DNA from 4 places in the Cupriavidus sp. 05L310 genome. Region 2 is predicted to be linked to each of the others. Evidence: predicted binding sites of a transcription regulator. Region 2 holds the regulator's gene; each other region holds the start of a gene.
The links. The regulator FNR, encoded in region 2, switches genes on or off when oxygen is low (the NO sensors DNR and NnrR bind a similar motif). The targets are predictions, from matches to a motif close to TTGATNNNNATCAA.

Region 1 (4,310 bases), on a different contig from region 2:
AGCGCCTCCGCGCCGGGAACGCGCTACGCCCGCACCAGGTACGCCCGGCGCAACCGCTCCGCATCCACTTTGAGCACCTCGCCCAGGTACGCGTCGATGCCGCCGTATTCCTGCTCGATGGCCTGCATGGAAGCTTCCAGGTAAGACGCCTTCACCTCCAGCAACGGCCACATCACCGCGGGATCGACGCCGAACTGCGCCGCGCCGGCGCTCATCTTCTGGTTGAAGCCCTGGTTCCGGTGATTCGACTCCAGGTAGTTGGCCATGATGGTATCGCGCTCCACGCCCAGGCCCGCCAGCAACAACAGCGAGGCAAAGCCGGTGCGGTCCTTGCCCGCGGTGCAGTGGTACAGCAGGTTGCCGCCCTGCTCCGCGAGCTTCAGGAAGCCGCCGAAGGCAGCCTGGTACTTGCGCGGGAAATCGCCGTAGACCTCCAGCATGAAGGCCTCCGTCTGCGCCGCGCTGCCTTCGCGCAGGCGCGGCATCAGTTCGGCCATCGACATGCTGCCCTCCAGCACCGGCGTGGCTACCCAGCGGAAGGCCTGGCCGAAGGGGCTCTCCGCGGCCGACTTTTCTCCGGGCGAACGGAAATCGATCACCGCGTCCAGTTGCAAGGCGCGCAGCCGCTCCATGTCGGCGGCGCTGGCCAGGCCCGGGTTGCCGCTGCGAAACAGCTTGCCGGCGCGCACGCGATGGCCGTCCCGCGTGGGAAGGCCGCCGAGATCGCGGATATTGACAACGTTTTCCAGCACCAGCGGTGCGGTGCCGGGCACGCCGGTACCTAGTGATGGCGCGTCCGCCATGATGGCGTGGCGGCGCCACGCGAACAATCCCTGCATTGTTTCCCTGCCCTGTGGTTGGGTTGCGCGCGTCTCATCGCGCGCGATAGGCCGGCACATGCCAGCGCGTATGGCAGCCAGCAATATAACGGCGATCGAGCATTGCCACCAGTTTCCACACGCTCATCGGGTCCACATCGTCCAGGTCCAGGTCGACCCAGGCCCAGGGATGTGAGCCATCGCCCTCACAGATCAGCTCGACGTCCTTGACGCTCACGTAAGCGGCCAGCGCTTCACGCAGCCTGGCTGCGTCGACTCCGGCATGTAGCCCTCTCACCAAAACCTTCATCATGTGCTCCATTTTTTTCAGATCACCGCGCAGGCGGGCGTTAACGCCCGCGGGACACCGCCCGCCAGCCCTTGTACTGCAACGATCTGAAAGTAGGACCCCACCGCACACGGTAATTTCCCGGCGCGAGCCCTCTCCTTGATCCTGATCATGCGAGCCGTGATCCGGCCTCGACATACGCTGTTGGCCGGCACGATAATTTCCCCATGTCGAACGCTGCAACCCGGCCAAAAGCCGGCCTGCGCATCCGCCAGTCTTCACGGAAGACCGAACGAACGACGCCGCCATCAAGCCAGTCACCGGCTAGCATTCTTGCCCGCGCGTGACGTCCGCCATCCCGTGTTGAGCCAACGATCAACAAGACAACCCAAGGGAAAGCGATGACAGACTCTCGCACTCCGACCCAGACCGTCCCCTCCGCCCCCGGCGTGCCCGCCACGCCGCAAGCCACGCCGAAGAAGCAGACACCATGGGGGCTCTACGCCGCCGCCGTGGTGCTGATCGGCATCCTTGCCCTGCCGCTGCCCGCGGACCTGCCGGTGGCGGGCCATCGCATGCTGGCTATCCTCGCCTTCGCCATCGTGGTGTGGATCACCGAAGCGGTCTCCTACGAAGCCAGCGCCATCATGATCACGTCGCTGATGGCCGCGCTGATCGGCTTCGCGCCCACGGTGACGGACCCGTCCACGCAATACGGCACATCGCGCGCCCTCGGCATGGCGCTGGCCGGCTTCTCCAATACCGCGCTGGCGCTGGTTGCCGCCGCGCTGTTCATCTCGGCGGCCATGACCGTGACCGGGCTTGACCGGCGCATCGCGCTGGTGACGCTGTCGGCCATCGGCACCAGCACCCGGCGCATCCTGATCGGCAGCATCGCGGTGACCATCCTGCTGTCGCTGGTGGTGCCGAGCGCCACCGCGCGCAGCGCCTGCGTGGTGCCGATCATGATGGGCATCATCGCGGCCTTCGGGGTCGACAAGAAATCGAACATCGCCGCCGGCATCATGATCACGGTGGCCATGGCCACCAGCATCTGGAACGTCGGCATCCAGACCGCCGCCGCGCAGAACCTGCTGACGGTCGGCTTCATGGACAAGCTGCTGGGCGAGCGCATCACCTGGCTGCAATGGCTGATCGCCGGCGCGCCGTGGGCCGTCGCGATGTCGGTGGTGCTGTATTTCCTGGTGCGCTTCCTGCTGCCTGCCGAGACCGAAGCCATCCCCGGCGGCAAGGAAGCCGTGCAAAAGGAACTAGCCGGGCTGGGCCCGATGACCGGCCCGCAGAAGCGGCTCGCCGCGGTGTCCATCGGGCTGCTCCTGTTCTGGGCCACGGAAGGCAAGCTGCATCAGTTCGACACCGCCACCGTCACCTTCGTCGGCCTGGTGATCCTGATGATGCCGCGCATCGGCGTGATGGACTGGAAGACCATGCAGCAGCGCACGCCGTGGGGCACGCTGATCGTGTTCGGCGTGGGCATCAGCCTGGGCACCGCGCTGCTCACCACGCAGGCCGGACAATGGCTGGGCAAGTTCGTGGTGACGCACTCCGGGCTCGCCACGCAGGGGCCGATCCTGGTGTTCGCGATCCTTGCGGCCTTCCTGATCCTGATCCACCTGGGCTTTGCCAGCGCCACCGCGCTCACCGCCGCGCTGCTGCCGATCCTGATCTCGGTGCTGCAGACGCTGCCAGGCGATATCAACAAGATCGGGCTGACAATGCTGCTCGGCTTCACTGTGAGCTTCGGCTTTATCCTCCCGATCAACGCGCCGCAGAACATGGTGTGCCTGGGCACGGACACCTTCAACGGCAAGCAGTTCGCCAGGGTCGGCATTCCCGTCACGCTGATCGGCTACGCCATGATGCTGCTGTTCGCCGCCACCTACTGGCGCTGGCTGGGCTGGATCTGAAGGGACGGGACGCATGACGAAAATCACACTGCAATCCGCCCTCCAGCTCGCCCGCGACCTGCTGGCAGCGCAGGGCGTGCCGGCCGATATCGCCGACGACGTGGCCGAACACCTGGTCGAAGCCGACCGCTGCGGCTATACCAGCCACGGCCTGTCGATCCTGCCCAACTACCGGCGCTCGCTCGCAGGCGGCAACGTCAACCCCGCCGGCCGCGCCGAATGCGTGCTCGACCGTGGCAGCCTGCTGGTGTTCGACGGCAACGGCGGCTTCGGCCAGCACGTGGGCAAGACCGTCATCGAGACCGCGATCGAACGGGTGCGCCAGCACGGCCACTGCATCGTCACGCTGCGCCGCTCGCACCATCTCGGCCGCATGGGCCACTTCGGCGAGATGGTGGCGAAGGAACGCTTCGTGCTGCTGAGCTTCACCAACGTGATCAACCGCGCGCCGGCAGTGGCGCCCTATGGCGGCCGCGCGGCGCGGCTGACCACCAACCCGCTGTGCTTCGCCGGGCCCATGCCCAACGGCCGCCCGCCGCTGGTGGTAGATATCGCCACCAGCGCGATCGCCATCAACAAGGCGCGCGTGCTGGCGGAGAAGGGCGAGCCCGCGCCGGAAAACAGCATCATCGATGCCGACGGCAACCCCACCACCGATGCCTCCACCATGTTCGGCGAGCATCCGGGCGCGCTGCTGCCCTTCGGCGGACACAAGGGCTATGCGCTGGGCGTGGTGGCCGAGCTGCTCGCTGGCGTACTCTCCGGCGGCGGCACCATCCAGCCGGAAAACCCGCGCGGCGGCGTGGCCACCAACAATATGTTCGCGGTGCTGATGAATCCGGAACTGGACCTGGGGCTGAGCTGGCAGAGCGCCGAGGTGGAGGCGTTCGTCAATTACCTGCACGACACGCCGCCCGCTCCCGGCTTCGGCGGCGTGCAATATCCCGGCGAGTTCGAAGCCGCCAACCGGGCGCTCACCACCACGCACCTGGAGGTCAACCCGGCGATCTGGCGCAACCTGGAGACGCTGGCGAAGGAACTGGGCGTGACGCTGCCGGCGGGCTGATTCCGGCACCGGGCTGGTGCCGGGCCGGTGCTGGCACAATACTGCCCATGGAACGCCTCTGGTCGAATTTTCTCAAGCTGGTGCTGCTGCTGACACTGGGCACAGCCCTGCTCGGCACGCTCGCCGTGCTCGTCGCTCAGCGCCAGCTGCCCACGCTGGACGCGCTCACCGCTTTCCGCCAGTCGCCGGGCTACGTGCCCATCGGCGAG
Region 2 (4,310 bases):
CCACATGCCGGCACACGAGGAAATCCTGACGCCGGAGCGCATCCGCATGCTGACGGCCTATGTCTGGGGACTGTCGAACAATGGGGCAGCCCCCGCGGGGAGCGGGCAATGAACGGCGACGCCAGCATGTGGAGCCTGCGTGCCGCTGGGGGTGATCGCCCATGAATGCCCCGGAACCGGAACCGCTGAGAAAGCACGGAGCCGCCTGGGGGCCTCTGCGGGAGCCCGCATCCGCCACGGGGGATGGGGAAACCTCGGATGAAACCCTGTACGAAGTCCGCCGCAAGATCTATCCGCGCTCAGTCACAGGGGCGTTTTCGAGCTGGCGGGTCTGGATGGTGGTCCTGACCCAGCTGTTCTTCTATGGCATGCCCTGGCTGCAATGGAACGGCCGCCAGGCCATGCTGTTCGATCTCGGCGCGCGCAAGTTCTACATCTTCGGCTTGGTGCTCTGGCCGCAGGATGTGATCTACCTGTCCGTGCTGCTGGTGATTTCCGCGCTCTCGCTGTTCCTGTTCACGGCGATCGCGGGTCGCCTGTTCTGCGGCTATGCCTGTCCGCAGACGGTGTACACAGAAATCTTCATGTGGATCGAGCGGCATGTGGAAGGCGATCGCTTTGCCCGCATCCGCCTGGATGGCGATCCGTGGAGCGCGCGCAAGCTGCGGCTCAAGGCCACCAAGCACACGCTCTGGATCGTGATCGCGCTATGGACCGGCTTTACCTTCGTCGGGTACTTTTCGCCCATTCGCGAGTTGGGCGGCCACGTGCTCAGCCTGTCGCTGGGGCCGTGGCAAACGTTCTGGATGCTGTTCTACGCCTTCGCCACCTGGGGCAACGCCGGCTTCATGCGCGAGCAGGTGTGCAAGTACATGTGTCCTTATGCACGCTTCCAGAGCGTGATGGTCGATCGCGACACGTATGTGGTGACGTATGACGTGGGCCGCGGCGAGCCGCGCGGCAGCCGCTCGCGCAAGGTGGACCACCAGGCCGCCGGCATGGGCGATTGCGTGAACTGCAGCATCTGCGTGCAGGTCTGCCCCACCGGCATCGATATTCGCGACGGCCTGCAGTACGACTGCATCGGTTGCGGCGCCTGCATCGACGCCTGCAACCAAGTCATGGACAAGATGGCGTATCCGCGCGGGCTGATCCGCTACACCTCGGAGAACGCCATGCGCAGCGTGCTGCCCGAGGCGGAGGCGCGCAAGCGTCTGTTCCGGCCGCGCACGGTGGTGTACTCCGTGATCTGGCTGGCCCTGGTTGCCGGCTTCACGGTGTCGCTGGCCATGCGCACACCGATCAAGGTCGATATCATCCGCGACCGCGGCGCGCTGGGCAGGGAAGTGGAGGGACGCTGGATCGAGAACGTGTATCGCCTGCAACTGATCAACACGACCGAGGCGCCGATGCATGTGGCCATTCGCGCGGACAGTGATGACCTGAAGGGCCTGGCCGTGGAATACGATCACGCTGCCGGCAATCTCGAGCCCACCTCAAACCGCCTGATTCCGATTCGCGTGCGCGTGCCGATCGAAGCCGCTGGCCAGGGCACCCACAAGATCCAGGTGACGGTCACTGCGACAGGAGATGACAGTGGGGGCGGTGCGGAAATCAGCCAGGGCACCAGCTTCATCGTACCGCGCAATCTTTGAACCGAGAAATCTAGAGGAGGCCTGATGATGCAGCAAAGCAATCCCTGGTGGAAGGAACCCTGGCCATGGCTGCTGATGAGCGGGCCCTTGCTGGCGATGGTGGCCTGCGGGGTCACGATCTGGCTGGCCATGACGCACCCGGACCCGCCCGTTGTCGATGGCGTATCGCGGCACGGGTTGGTGGTCGAGAAGACGGGTATCGGGCGGCAGGCTGAGCCGGCCACGGCGCAGGCGAGGTGACCATGAGACTGCGCTGGCTGATGTGGGTGCTATGGCCCGGCTTCCTGGTAGCCGGGCTGACGACCGCCCTGGTGTTTTCGATGGTCGATCCCGGCGATCTGCGCTTCTTCGGACAGCCGGTCGAGGCGTCGCGGGAGGCGGTTTACACCGTGGGCTTCCTGGTCGCGTGGGTGCTTTGTTCGTTGTCGAGCGGCCTGACGCTTTACACCATGCCCACGCGGCTGGCGGAGACAGACGAACTGGAGTGAGCGCGATGCGCGTCTTCGCGCCGCGGGGCAGGGGGCGGCGGAGCAGGAGTGTCGTGACCAGGCCGGCGCGACGTGGTATTGGCACCACGCAAGGAAGGCAAGGCGGCTGCCAATGCCGCGGGAGCCGGGAAACTCCGCGCGGCCGGTCGATGCCTGCCGGACTAGCAGGACTTGTTGATGATCTGCTTGATGCCTGTCATGTCGACCAGCTTGACGTGCCGCTGGCGGATCTGGATCAGCCCGGCTTCCGCAAAACGGGAGAACAGGCGGCTGACGGTTTCGAGCTTGAGCCCGAGGTAGCTGCCGATCTCCTCGCGGCTCATGCGCAGCACGAACTCGGAGGCCGAATAGCCGCGCGCGGAAAGGCGCTCCGAAAGGTTGATCAGGAAGGCGGCAAGCCGCTCTTCGGCGCGCATCGAGCCCAGCGTGATCAGCATCACCTGGTCCTGCGAGATTTCCTTGCTCATCAGCCGCATGAACTGATGTTGCAACGACGGGAGCGCACCGGACAGCGACTGGAGGTCGCCGAAGCGCACCACGCAAACTTCGGTATCCTCAAGGGCGGTGGCGTCGGACGCGTGCTGCATTTCGCCAAGGCCGTCGAGCCCGACGACTTCGCCGGGGAGGTGGAAGCCCGTGATCTGCGAGCGGCCATCTTCCATCGTCAGGTGGGTTTTGAGCGTGCCGAAGCGGATCGCATAGACGGCGGTGAGCGGATCGCCGAGGCGGTACAGGGTCTCGCCCTTGCGTACGCGCACGCGCTCCTGCACCAGCGAATCCATTTTTTCGAGGTCCTGCTGCGACATGCCGACGGGCAGGCAGAGCTGTCCCAGCGAGCAAGTGGAGCAGCGGGGCGACATCTCGGTAATGGGAATGGATGTTAGCAATTGGGGCCTGTCGGTTTAGCGCAATCACTCAAGCGCGTGTGGCAGGCGCATTGAGTTGAAAGCTTGACGTTGAGAGCTGTCGGTTGGAAGCGCTATCCACATTAGCCTGGCGCGGGTCTGGCGGGGCCTGCCATCTGCGTGGCGCCGCCTGCCGTGCCCGTCGTCATGATTTGCGATTGCGCGGATGTGCGCGGGCGCTGGGCTTCATGTTGATAGCGCCTCTTGGAGTCGCGGGGGCGCGTAGGGCGCATTTTACCGCGCCAGGCGATGTGATTGGGAGGAGAAGTTGACCGTAGGCGTGCTCTTCAGCGTTTTTACCCTGGCTTTGCTAGGTGGTGTGCATTGCGCGGCCATGTGTGGCGGCATTGCGCTTGCGGCCGAGCAAGGCGGCACGGCCCGTGTGCCGGCCACCATCCTGCGCCGGCCAGGCCACTGGCTGCTCGAACTCCTGGTGATGCATGCCGGGCGGCTGAGCATGTATGCGCTGTTGGGCGCCTTGCTGGGTACCCTGGGCGCCGGTGTGTGGAAGGCCCAGTACTTGCCGCTGCAGCGCTGGCTGTTCGGAATCGGCAGCATGATGCTGGTGATGTCGGGATTATGGATGTTGCGTGGGCGCGCCGTGGGGGCTGGCTGGCTGGAGCGGTTTGCCGCGCGCGGCGCTGGCGGTTTGCTCCGTTTTCTTGCCGCCGTGGGCGTGCGCCTGGCGCCCTTGGGCCTGCCACAGGGGCGGCTGCTGCGCCGCTACGGCATGGGGCTGGCCTGGGGGCTGGTACCATGCGGCATGGTCTATGGCGCCCTGGCGATGGCGCTGCTGGCCGGGAACGCCCCTTCGGGTGCGCTGGTGATGGCCGTGTTCGGACTGGGCACTTTGCCAAACCTGTTGGTTATCTCGGGCCTGTCCGGCTACCTCAGGCAGTGGTCGCGCCGCCCGGCGGTACGTACCCTTGCCGGTTTGGCAGTGGCTGCCTTTGGTGTCGTCGGGGTGGCGCGCGCGCTGCTTTTGCCAGAGACGCTGGCCGCGCACGGCTTCTGTCTGGTCTTCTGATACGCCGCTTCATGGCGCATTGCGCACTTTGTCGGGCAGATGCCTGTGTGAATCGGTTGCAGGTTTGCCAGGGAATGCCATACAATCGCAAGAACAGCGATATCGCGCAGCGTATTTCATCGTGGCATCGTCAGGTAGCATTCGCACTCGGGGATGCATGCCAGGAACCCTCCAGCACGTATTACCGCCAGGGACCGTTCCCAATCCGCCGTCCGGTTCAAAAGATTATTTGGTT
Region 3 (4,310 bases), on a different contig from region 2:
AATACCTACCTGGAATGCAGCGGCGACTATGCCGGCCTGACCGTGCTGCCGTTCTACACGGCGGTGCGCGCCGTGGTGCGCGCGCGCGTGCTGCTTGAGCGGGCGCGCCAGCGCAGCGTGGGGGGAACCAGCACCGCCGAACAAGCGGCGGCGACGCAGGTGCGCTGCAACGATCTGCTTGCGCTGGCCTGTGGCGTCCTGACGCGCCGGCCGGGCGCGATTATCATCATGCATGGCCTCTCCGGCAGCGGCAAAAGCACCGTTTCAGAGCAACTGGCGCTGGCCGCGGCCATGGTCCGCGTACGCTCCGACGTGGAGCGCAAGCGTCTGCCGCGTGGCAACCCCACGCTGCGTCATGATCATTACTCGCCTGGCGATACCGCCCGCGTCTACCGGCGGCTGCTGGGAATCTGCCGGCTTGGCAGCGGCGCGGGCGTTCCGATGATCGCCGACGCGACCTTCCTGGCGCGCGAGCAGCGGCTGCGTTTCGCGTCGCTGGCCGCGCGCCGGGGCGTGCCTTTTTCCATCGTCGATTGCAATGCCGACCTGGCTACCCTGCGCGAACGCATCGCCACGCGCGCGCGCCAGGGCGGCGACCCGTCCGACGCGGACCTTCAGGTGCTGGAGTGGCAACGGCGCGCGCAAGAGCCATTGGGCAGCGACGAATGGGGCCATGTGGTGCGCATTGCCGGCGCCGGATCAGCCGGCTGATGCGGGTCAGGCCGCGCGATCGATGCCGAGCCGAGCCCGAAGCGATATCGCTGAACGAGGACCAGGTGCCGTTGCCGGCGCGGAATGCTGGGCTTTCCCGTCAGCGCCATAACGCAGTAAGCGCGGTAAGCGCAGTAAGCAAGGGCGCTGAGGCAACAACGCGGTAGCGCGCGGGCGCGGCGGCTCAGGCCTCTTTCGGCGAAAGCCACGCAGGCCGCTGCGCGCTCCCGGCACGTCCGTTCGCGGCTTCCACCTGGTCCGCGAAGGCGCGCAGGTCCGGCAGTGCCGCCCCGCTGGCCACCTCGCTCTGGCGCAGCGCCAGTACCGGCGACGACGGCGCCGCGGCCAGGCGGGAAACCTCCGCCGCCGCAGTGAAGGCGCCTTGCCGCGCCATCACGCAGATCACCGAGGTCTCGCAGGTCAGCGGCAGGTGGTCGCGCAGGAAGCTGCGCATGGGAGCGGCAAGGTGGCCGACCCAGACGGGCGCGACGATGACAAGCCGCCGGCACTTGTCCAGCGCCGGGCCGGCGTAGCGGTAGCCTACGCGCCGGTGCAGCACGATATCGAACACGCAGCGCGCATCGCCCAGCAAGCCGGCGCGGCTGGTCTGGTCGCTGACCTCCGCGAGCGGCCAGCCCGAATACGCCGCCAGTGCTTCCGCGGCCTGCCGGGCCGTTCCGGTGCGCGAGTAATAGACGATCAGGATGTCTTCCATCAATGGCTCCTCAACGCTGGATCCGGGTAGTCCGCGTGCCGGCCAGCGACAGGTTGATCATGATGCTGGCGTACTGCATGACATTCCCGCGCCGCTGGTGTGCCAGCAACCAGTCTGGGAAGCGTCCGGAGGGGGACCATTGATTCACGTCAAGCCAGTTGCCACGCTTTTGCCCGCTGACGCCCCGTTACGCCGCGGCCGGGGGCGCATGCACCAGCAGTACCGGCTGGCGGCATTGCCGCACCAGCCCCTCCGCCACGCTGCCCATCAGCAGGCGCCGCACGCCGCGTCGCCCGTGCGTGCCCACCACGATCAGCTCGGCATGCGTTTGTTGCGCCGCCTGCTCGATCGCGCTGGCGACGTCGCCCAGCGCCAGCGGCTCGTCCACGATCAGCGTCTTGCATGCCACCTGCTGCGCAGCGGCCTTGGCCTTGGCCTCGTCCAGCAGGGACTGCCCGCCTTCGAGCAGGCTGGCGCGCAGGTCTGTCAGGTCGACATAGCCAACCTCGTACCTGAGGTAGCTGTTATCGATGACATGCATCACGGTGACTTCCGAGCCCATCGCGGCGGCCAAGTGGAGAGCCTCCGCCAGCGCCCGGTCGGCCGATTCGCTGCCGTCCACGGCAACCAGGATCTTGCTGTACATCCTCTACCTCCCGCACCCGCGGCAAGCCCGCTTTCAACATTTCCAGTCTGGACGTCCGCGCGAAGTCCATGTTGATTTGGATCATGGCTTGCGCAGCTTTCCGGGGGCACCGCCTTGCGTGCCCCGTTGACGTGGATCAGGCGCCGGCGGCCGGCATGGCCTAGCATGAAATCCGGGCGCCTCATGGTGAGGCCGCGGAGGATGGCAATATGCAGGATTCAATGCGCGCGATGGTCTTCGACGGCGCCGGACCGGTTCTGCGCCTGGCACGCGTGCCGGTACCGCGTCCGGGCCCTGGCGAGGTCCGTATCGCCGTAAGCACTTGTGGCGTGTGCCGCACCGACCTGCACATTCTCGACGGCGAACTCGCGCACCCCAAAAACGCGCTGATTCCCGGACACGAGATCGTCGGCAGGATCGAATCCTGCGGCGAAGGCGTGAGCGGCCTCGCCCCTGGCGACCGGGTCGGCGTACCCTGGCTCGGGCAGACCTGCGGGCACTGCGGCTTCTGCGCGGCGCAGCGCGAAAACCTGTGCGACACGCCCCAGTTCACCGGCTATACGCGCGACGGCGGCTATGCCGAGTACGTCGTGGCAAACAGCCGCTATTGCTTTCCCATCCCGGAGCGCTACGACGACGTGCATGCGGCGCCCCTGCTGTGCGCGGGCCTGATCGGCTACCGCACGCTGCGCATGGCCGGAGACGCGCGGCGTATCGGCATCTACGGCTTCGGCGCGGCGGCCCACCTGGTGACGCAGATCGCAGTGGCGCAGCAGCGCGAAGTCTTCGCCTTCACGCGGCCCGGCGACCCCGCCGCCTGCCAGCTCGCCCGCGACACCGGAGCCTGCTGGACGGGTCCCAGCGACCAGCCCGCGCCACGGCCGCTCGATGCCGCGCTGATTTTCGCGCCGGTCGGCGCGCTGGTGCCGATGGCGCTGCAAGCCGTCGCCAAGGGTGGCACGGTGGTCTGCGGCGGCATCCACATGAGCGACATCCCTGGCTTTCCGTATCGCCTGCTATGGGAGGAGCGGTCGATCGTGTCGGTGGCCAACCTCACGCGCGGAGATGGCCTCGCATTGATGGGGATCGCGCAGGCCACACCGCTGCGCACCGCCACCACCGTCTATCCGCTGGAGCAGGCGGGTGCCGCGCTGGACGACCTGCGCGCGGGCCGCCTGGCCGGCGCGGCGGTATTGCGCGTCGCCCAGGCTGCTTGACGTACGTCAATACGCCAACTGTGCCGCGCCTTATGCTGCTGGTGGACGCGGCGCCCATGCGCGCCCGCCTTGCGACATCCAGCCCGGAGGCACGGATCATGTACCAGAAAATTCTGCTCGCGGTGGACGGCAGCCGTTCTTCGGAACTGGCCCTGAGCCAGGCCATCACGGTCGCCAAGGCGACCGGCAGCGAGGTAAAGGTGCTCTTCGTCGCGGACGACAGCGATATCCTCTTCTCCGTTGGCAGCTACGATCCCGACAAGCTGATGGAAGGTATCCTTGCCGTGGGGCGCGACGCGCTGGCGGCCGCCGCCACGCGCCTGGCGGAAGCCGGCGTTCCGCATACGACCAAGGTCCTCGAGACGCCCGTTTCCCCCGGGCAGGTCTCCGCTACCATCGTGGAGGAAGCCGACCGCTGGGATGCGGACCTGATCGTGGTCGGCACGCACGGCCGACGCGGCTTCCGGCGCCTGGTCATGGGCAGCGTGGCTGAAGGCGTGGTGCACAAGAGCAACAAGCCGGTGCTGATGGTCCGCAGCGAGATCCCGGAGTGAATGCGCAACGGGGACCGCGGGCCCCATGCCGGCGGCACCTGTCCGCCGTATGGACAAGATGGATGGCTGGAATACAGGAGCCGATCCTTTGACAAGCACGCCACAGTGACAAGCGCTCCACAGTTAAGGGGCCGACCGCGCCCGACGTTTCCCCGACCGGCCATGCACGGGCAGATGCGTGGCACTTCCTTTTTCCGCCGCAACGGCGCGGCCGTGCGCGGAATCGTGGCCGGCTTGCTGGGCGCGTGGGCCTTGAGCTGCCATGCGGGCACGCTGGCCGCGGATACCACGCTCTGGTTCTCGCAGGGCCGCCCCACCGCCGAAGCACGGCAGGCGGCCGATATCCTCGCCGCCGCCGCGGCCGACGGGCTGGAACCCCGCGACTATGACGCCGGGGACCTGCGCCGCGCGCTTGGCCAGGCGGCGGACGGCCCGCCGCTGGCGCCTGAAGCCGTGGACTTGCTTGA
Region 4 (4,310 bases), on a different contig from region 2:
CAGCGCCCGCTGCTGCCGCTCCGGCTACCGCCGCTGCCTCGGATGCCGCTGCCGCGCCTGCCGCAGCAGCAGCCCCGGCAGCTCCCGCTGCTGCTGCCGCACCGGCTGCTGCTGCAGCGCCGGCTTCCGCCGAAGTGGGCAAGAAGGTCTACGACCAGGTCTGCGCCGCCTGCCACGCCGCCGGTGTTGCCGGCGCGCCGAAGCTGGGCGACAAGGCTGCCTGGGCGCCGCGCCTGAAGGAAGGCATGGACGCCGTTCACGCCTTCGCCCTGAAGGGCAAGGGCGTGATGCCGCCGAAGGGCGGCTACGCCGGCCCGGACGCCGACGTGATCGCAGCGGTCGACTACATGGCCAACGCGTCGAAGTAACCGGCCGGAAATCATCCCGGGGCCACCACGGCGCAAGCGGTGGAACGGACCCGGAGAACAAAAAGCCCGCGGCTCGCCGCGGGCTTTTTGTTTGCCTGCTGCCGGGCGTCAGTGGCTCAGACCACGCGCGAGTAGCGCAGTGGCGCCGGCAGCGGCGTACCTGCATCGGCGCCCGGGGTTCCCGCTGGTGCCACTGCCGGCACCGCGTCCGCAGCCCGCCGCGCGTCTTCACGCAGGAAGCCGTCGAAGACCATCGCCAGCCGGCGCACCAGCAAGCGGCCCAGCGGGGTCACTTCGATGCGGCCGGGCTCGCATCGCACAAGGCCTTCCCCGGCGAGCCGCCCCAGGTCCGCCATCTCGCCAGCGAAGTGCGCGGCAAAGTCGATGCGATGCCGGGCTTCCACCGCTGCAATATCGAGCACGCCGTTGCACATCAACGCACCGATGACTTCACGCCGCAAGTGATCCTCATCGCGCATGGCGAAGCCGCGCATCACCGGCAGCACGCCGCCGTCGAGCACGCGGTAATAATCGTCCAGCGTGCGCGCGTTCTGTACATAGCGGCCCGCCACCGCACCGATCGACGAGACGCCAAATCCAAGCTGGTCATGGCCGGCGTGGGTGGAATAGCCCTGAAAGTTGCGCTGCAGCCGGCCCTCGCGCTGGGCCACGGCCAGCGCGTCGTCCGGCAGCGCGAAATGATCCATGCCGATATAGACATAGCCCGCGGCGGTGAGCTGTTCGATGGTGCCGACCAGGATGTCGAGTTTTTCAGCGGGCGCCGGCAGCGCGCGCTCGTCGATGCGCCGCTGGGGCTTGAACACGTGCGGCAGGTGCGCATAGCTGTACACGGAGAGCCGGTCCGGGCGCATCGCCAGCACTTGCTCCACGGTGGCGGCGAAGCGCGCCGTGGTCTGGTGCGGCAGGCCGTAGATCAGGTCCATGCTGACCGAGCGGAAGCCGAGCCGGCGCGCGGCGTCGACCACTGCCCGGGTTTCGGCCTGCGATTGCACGCGGTGGATCGCTTGCTGCACCTCGGCGTCGAAATCCTGCACGCCCAGGCTGATGCGGTTGAAGCCGAGTTCGGCCAGCAGCGCCATCTGCGCGTCGCCGATCCGGCGCGGGTCGATCTCAATGGAGTGTTCGCCCTCGGGCAGCAGGTTGAAATGCTGGTGCAAGGCATCCATCACGCGGCGCATCTCCGCCGGGTCGAGGAAGGTCGGCGTACCGCCGCCCCAGTGCGATTGCACCACCTCGCGCCGCGCGCCGAGTTGTTGCGCTACCAGCGCCATCTCGCGCGCCAGGTAATCCACATAGCGGGCGCTGCGGCGATGGTCTTTGGTAATGATCTTGTTGCAGCCGCAGTAGTAGCAGATGTTCTCGCAAAACGGCACATGCACATAGAGCGACAAGGGCGGCTGCCGGCCGGCATCCACGCCAGCGCTGGCCGCGCAATCGGCCAGTGCTTGCCGGTAGTCCTGCTCGCCAAAACCGCCATGGAAGCGGTCCGCCGTGGGGTAGGAGGTGTAGCGCGGGCCGTTGATGTCCATGCGGCCGGCCAGCTCGCGGAAGTCCGACAAGGCATGCCGGTCCGGGGCCGAGGCGGCCCGGCCCAGTTGCTTGCTCTTGCAGGCGGCGCCGCAATTGCCGGAGCAGGTGTTCGGCGGACTGGCAATGGAAACGGGGACGGATGCGGTGGCGCGGGCGAGATCAGCCATGGGGCGGCCTTCGTGGTGGATTGGATGGCTCATCGTAGTGGGGGCCGCTCCTGCGCGCGTTGACCGGCGTCAAGTCGTGGCCCATGGCACCAGGGCCCTTGGCCGGCCACCAGCGGCCAGGCCGTCACCAGCGTGCGCCGCGTCATGCTAGCGTCACCTGGACCGGATAGGCTGCCCCGCGCTTGCCGGCTTTCCATCCACCAGCTCAATCCGTCCCTTCGGCCCCCATGCACGCTTCTCCCCTGATTGCGCAGGCGCATTGCGCGCCACAAATGCCGCGCCGCCGCCTGCTGGCCGCCCTCGGCAGCGCTCTGCTGGCGCCCGCCACGTTACTGGCGCAGTCACCCCCGCGACGCCCGCTGGTGATTGGCCACCTGGTGGATCGCGGCGGCGCGCAGGCCGATCTCGCGCGCGACTACCTGGCCGGCGCCAAGGTCATGTTCGACGCGGCCAACGCCGGCGCGCGCGAGCCGCGCGTGGTGCACGTGGTGCGGGAAGTCGAAACCGATCCGCGTGCGGCCACCGCGCAGGCGCTGTCGCTGGTCGACGGCGAGCGCGCCGAACTCCTGTTCGGTCCCAGCGACGCCTTGTTGCCGGTGCTGGCCGCCTCTCCCGAGCTGGCCCGGCGCGGCGTGCAGATCGTCGCGCCCTTATCGGGGCTGTCGCTCGCGGCCGATCATGTCTGGTACACGCGGGCCGACTACCGCGCCGAACTGGATGCGGCGATTCACCAGTTGCGCAGCTACGGGCTCAAGCAGCTGGTGTTGGCCGTGGCGCCGGATTTCGCTGCAGGAAGCCTGGCCGCAGGCACGCCGTGGCGGCGCCGGCTGGAGCAGGAGCCGGGCCTGCAAGCGCTGACGCTGGAAGCCGGCAAGGGCAGCGACAGCGGCGCGGCGGCGTCGCGCATCGCCGCGGCGCGCCCGGCGGCGGTGATCATGGCCGGCGACACGCTGGCCTACGGCAATCTCGGCCGTGCGCTGGCCGCGCGGGGGTGGTACGGCTTCCTAGTGGGCTTGTCCGCGGTCAACCCGCTGGCGGCGCGCGAGATCCTCGGCGCCGGCTATAACGGCGGCATCGTGCTGACGCAGATTGCGCCGGGTCCGCAGGACCTGACCCTGCGCGTGGTCAAGGAGCACGTGGGCCGGATGAAGCAGTTCCTGGACGAGCCCGCTTCACCCGCCACGCTGGCTGGCTACATCGGCGCGGCCTGGCTGGTGCGGGCTGCGTTGTCCGCGCCGCGCGCCGCCACGCCGGCCGACCTGCGGCGTGCCCTGCAGGCCCGCGTCGATGTGGGCGATTTCGTGCTGGATTTCACGCACGGATCGCGCGGCTCTCAATACGTGCAGCTCGCGGCGATGGGCAGCGGAACGGCCCGCTGAATGGTAGCGGCCGCGCACTAGCTGCCGCTCAGGCTCGCGGCAGCACGATCCGCACGCGCAGCCCGCCCTCCGGCCGGTTGGCCAGGCTCAGTTCGCCACCGTGGCGCGAGACGATATCCGCGGCGATCGACAGGCCCATGCCGACCCCGCCGGTGGCGCGGTTGCGCGAGGATTCGAGCCGGTAGAACGGCTCCAGCACGCGCGCCATTTCTTCCGGCGGAATGCCGGGGCCGTCGTCGCAGACGTCGATGACCACGCGCTCGGCGCTGTCGGCCAGCGCGATGCGCGCGCTGCCGCCGTAGCGGTGCGCGTTTTCCACCAGGTTGACCACGGCCCGGCGCAATTCGGCGGGATAGGCCAGCAAAGGCTCGGCGCCGCCGGACAGGCTGACGTCCTGTCCAATCTCCGTGGCGTCGTCCACCACCGCCTGCAACAGGGCATGCACATCCACCCGCTGGCGCGGCGCGGCGGCGCCGTCGCGCTCGCGCAGGTAATACAGCGTGGCATCGATCAGCCCGTTCATCTCGGCGAGGTCCTGGCGCAGGCGATAGCGCACCTGATTGTCGTCGACCCCTTCGATACGCAGGCTCATGCGTGTCAGCGGCGTGCGCAGGTCGTGGGACACCGCGGCCAGGAAACGCGATTGCTGCGCCAGCTGGGTGCGGATGCGCTGCTGCATATGGTTGAAGGCCTTGGCGGCGTCGCGGGCCTCGGCCGGGCCGCTGTCCTCATCCAGCGGCGGCGCGTGCACGTCCTGGGCCAGCCGGCCGGCGCTGCTGGCAAGGCGCTGGACGGGCCTGGCCAGCAGGCGCGCTCCCACCCACGACGCAGCCACGATGGCCGCA

Region 1: a site for FNR is predicted at 1,267-1,280, ahead of AC1DS6_RS39585 (DASS family sodium-coupled anion symporter). Genes of this name have one in related genera too.
Region 3: a site for FNR is predicted at 2,144-2,157, ahead of AC1DS6_RS37580 (universal stress protein). Genes of this name have one in related genera too.
Region 4: a site for FNR is predicted at 2,146-2,159, ahead of hemN (oxygen-independent coproporphyrinogen III oxidase). Genes of this name have one in related genera too.

What each region holds. Positions count from the first base shown of each region.
Region 1 covers NZ_JBFTOX010000091.1:775-5,084, reverse strand. Annotated here, with positions in the region: gene AC1DS6_RS39600 (acetate/propionate family kinase) at 1-2, shown strand, start outside; gene AC1DS6_RS39595 (tyrosine-protein phosphatase) at 24-839, opposite strand; gene AC1DS6_RS39590 (RNA-binding protein) at 874-1,128, opposite strand; gene AC1DS6_RS39585 (DASS family sodium-coupled anion symporter) at 1,509-3,035, shown strand; gene AC1DS6_RS39580 (Ldh family oxidoreductase) at 3,049-4,101, shown strand; gene AC1DS6_RS39575 (transglycosylase domain-containing protein) at 4,149-4,310, shown strand, end outside.
Region 2 covers NZ_JBFTOX010000025.1:23,475-27,784, reverse strand. Annotated here, with positions in the region: gene ccoP (cytochrome-c oxidase, cbb3-type subunit III) at 1-112, shown strand, start outside; gene ccoG (cytochrome c oxidase accessory protein CcoG) at 162-1,655, shown strand; gene AC1DS6_RS18940 (FixH family protein) at 1,680-1,895, shown strand; gene AC1DS6_RS18935 (hypothetical protein) at 1,898-2,143, shown strand; gene fnr (fumarate/nitrate reduction transcriptional regulator Fnr) at 2,305-3,030, opposite strand; gene AC1DS6_RS18925 (sulfite exporter TauE/SafE family protein) at 3,317-4,075, shown strand.
Region 3 covers NZ_JBFTOX010000077.1:12,742-17,051, forward strand. Annotated here, with positions in the region: gene AC1DS6_RS37565 (bifunctional aminoglycoside phosphotransferase/ATP-binding protein) at 1-711, shown strand, start outside; gene AC1DS6_RS37570 (flavodoxin family protein) at 896-1,426, opposite strand; gene AC1DS6_RS37575 (hypothetical protein) at 1,437-1,574, opposite strand; gene AC1DS6_RS37580 (universal stress protein) at 1,614-2,072, opposite strand; gene AC1DS6_RS37585 (zinc-dependent alcohol dehydrogenase family protein) at 2,282-3,289, shown strand; gene AC1DS6_RS37590 (universal stress protein) at 3,388-3,843, shown strand; gene AC1DS6_RS37595 (L,D-transpeptidase family protein) at 4,018-4,310, shown strand, end outside.
Region 4 covers NZ_JBFTOX010000010.1:48,408-52,717, reverse strand. Annotated here, with positions in the region: gene AC1DS6_RS09250 (c-type cytochrome) at 1-368, shown strand, start outside; gene hemN (oxygen-independent coproporphyrinogen III oxidase) at 485-1,918, opposite strand; gene AC1DS6_RS09240 (ABC transporter substrate-binding protein) at 2,314-3,465, shown strand; gene AC1DS6_RS09235 (ATP-binding protein) at 3,494-4,310, opposite strand, start outside.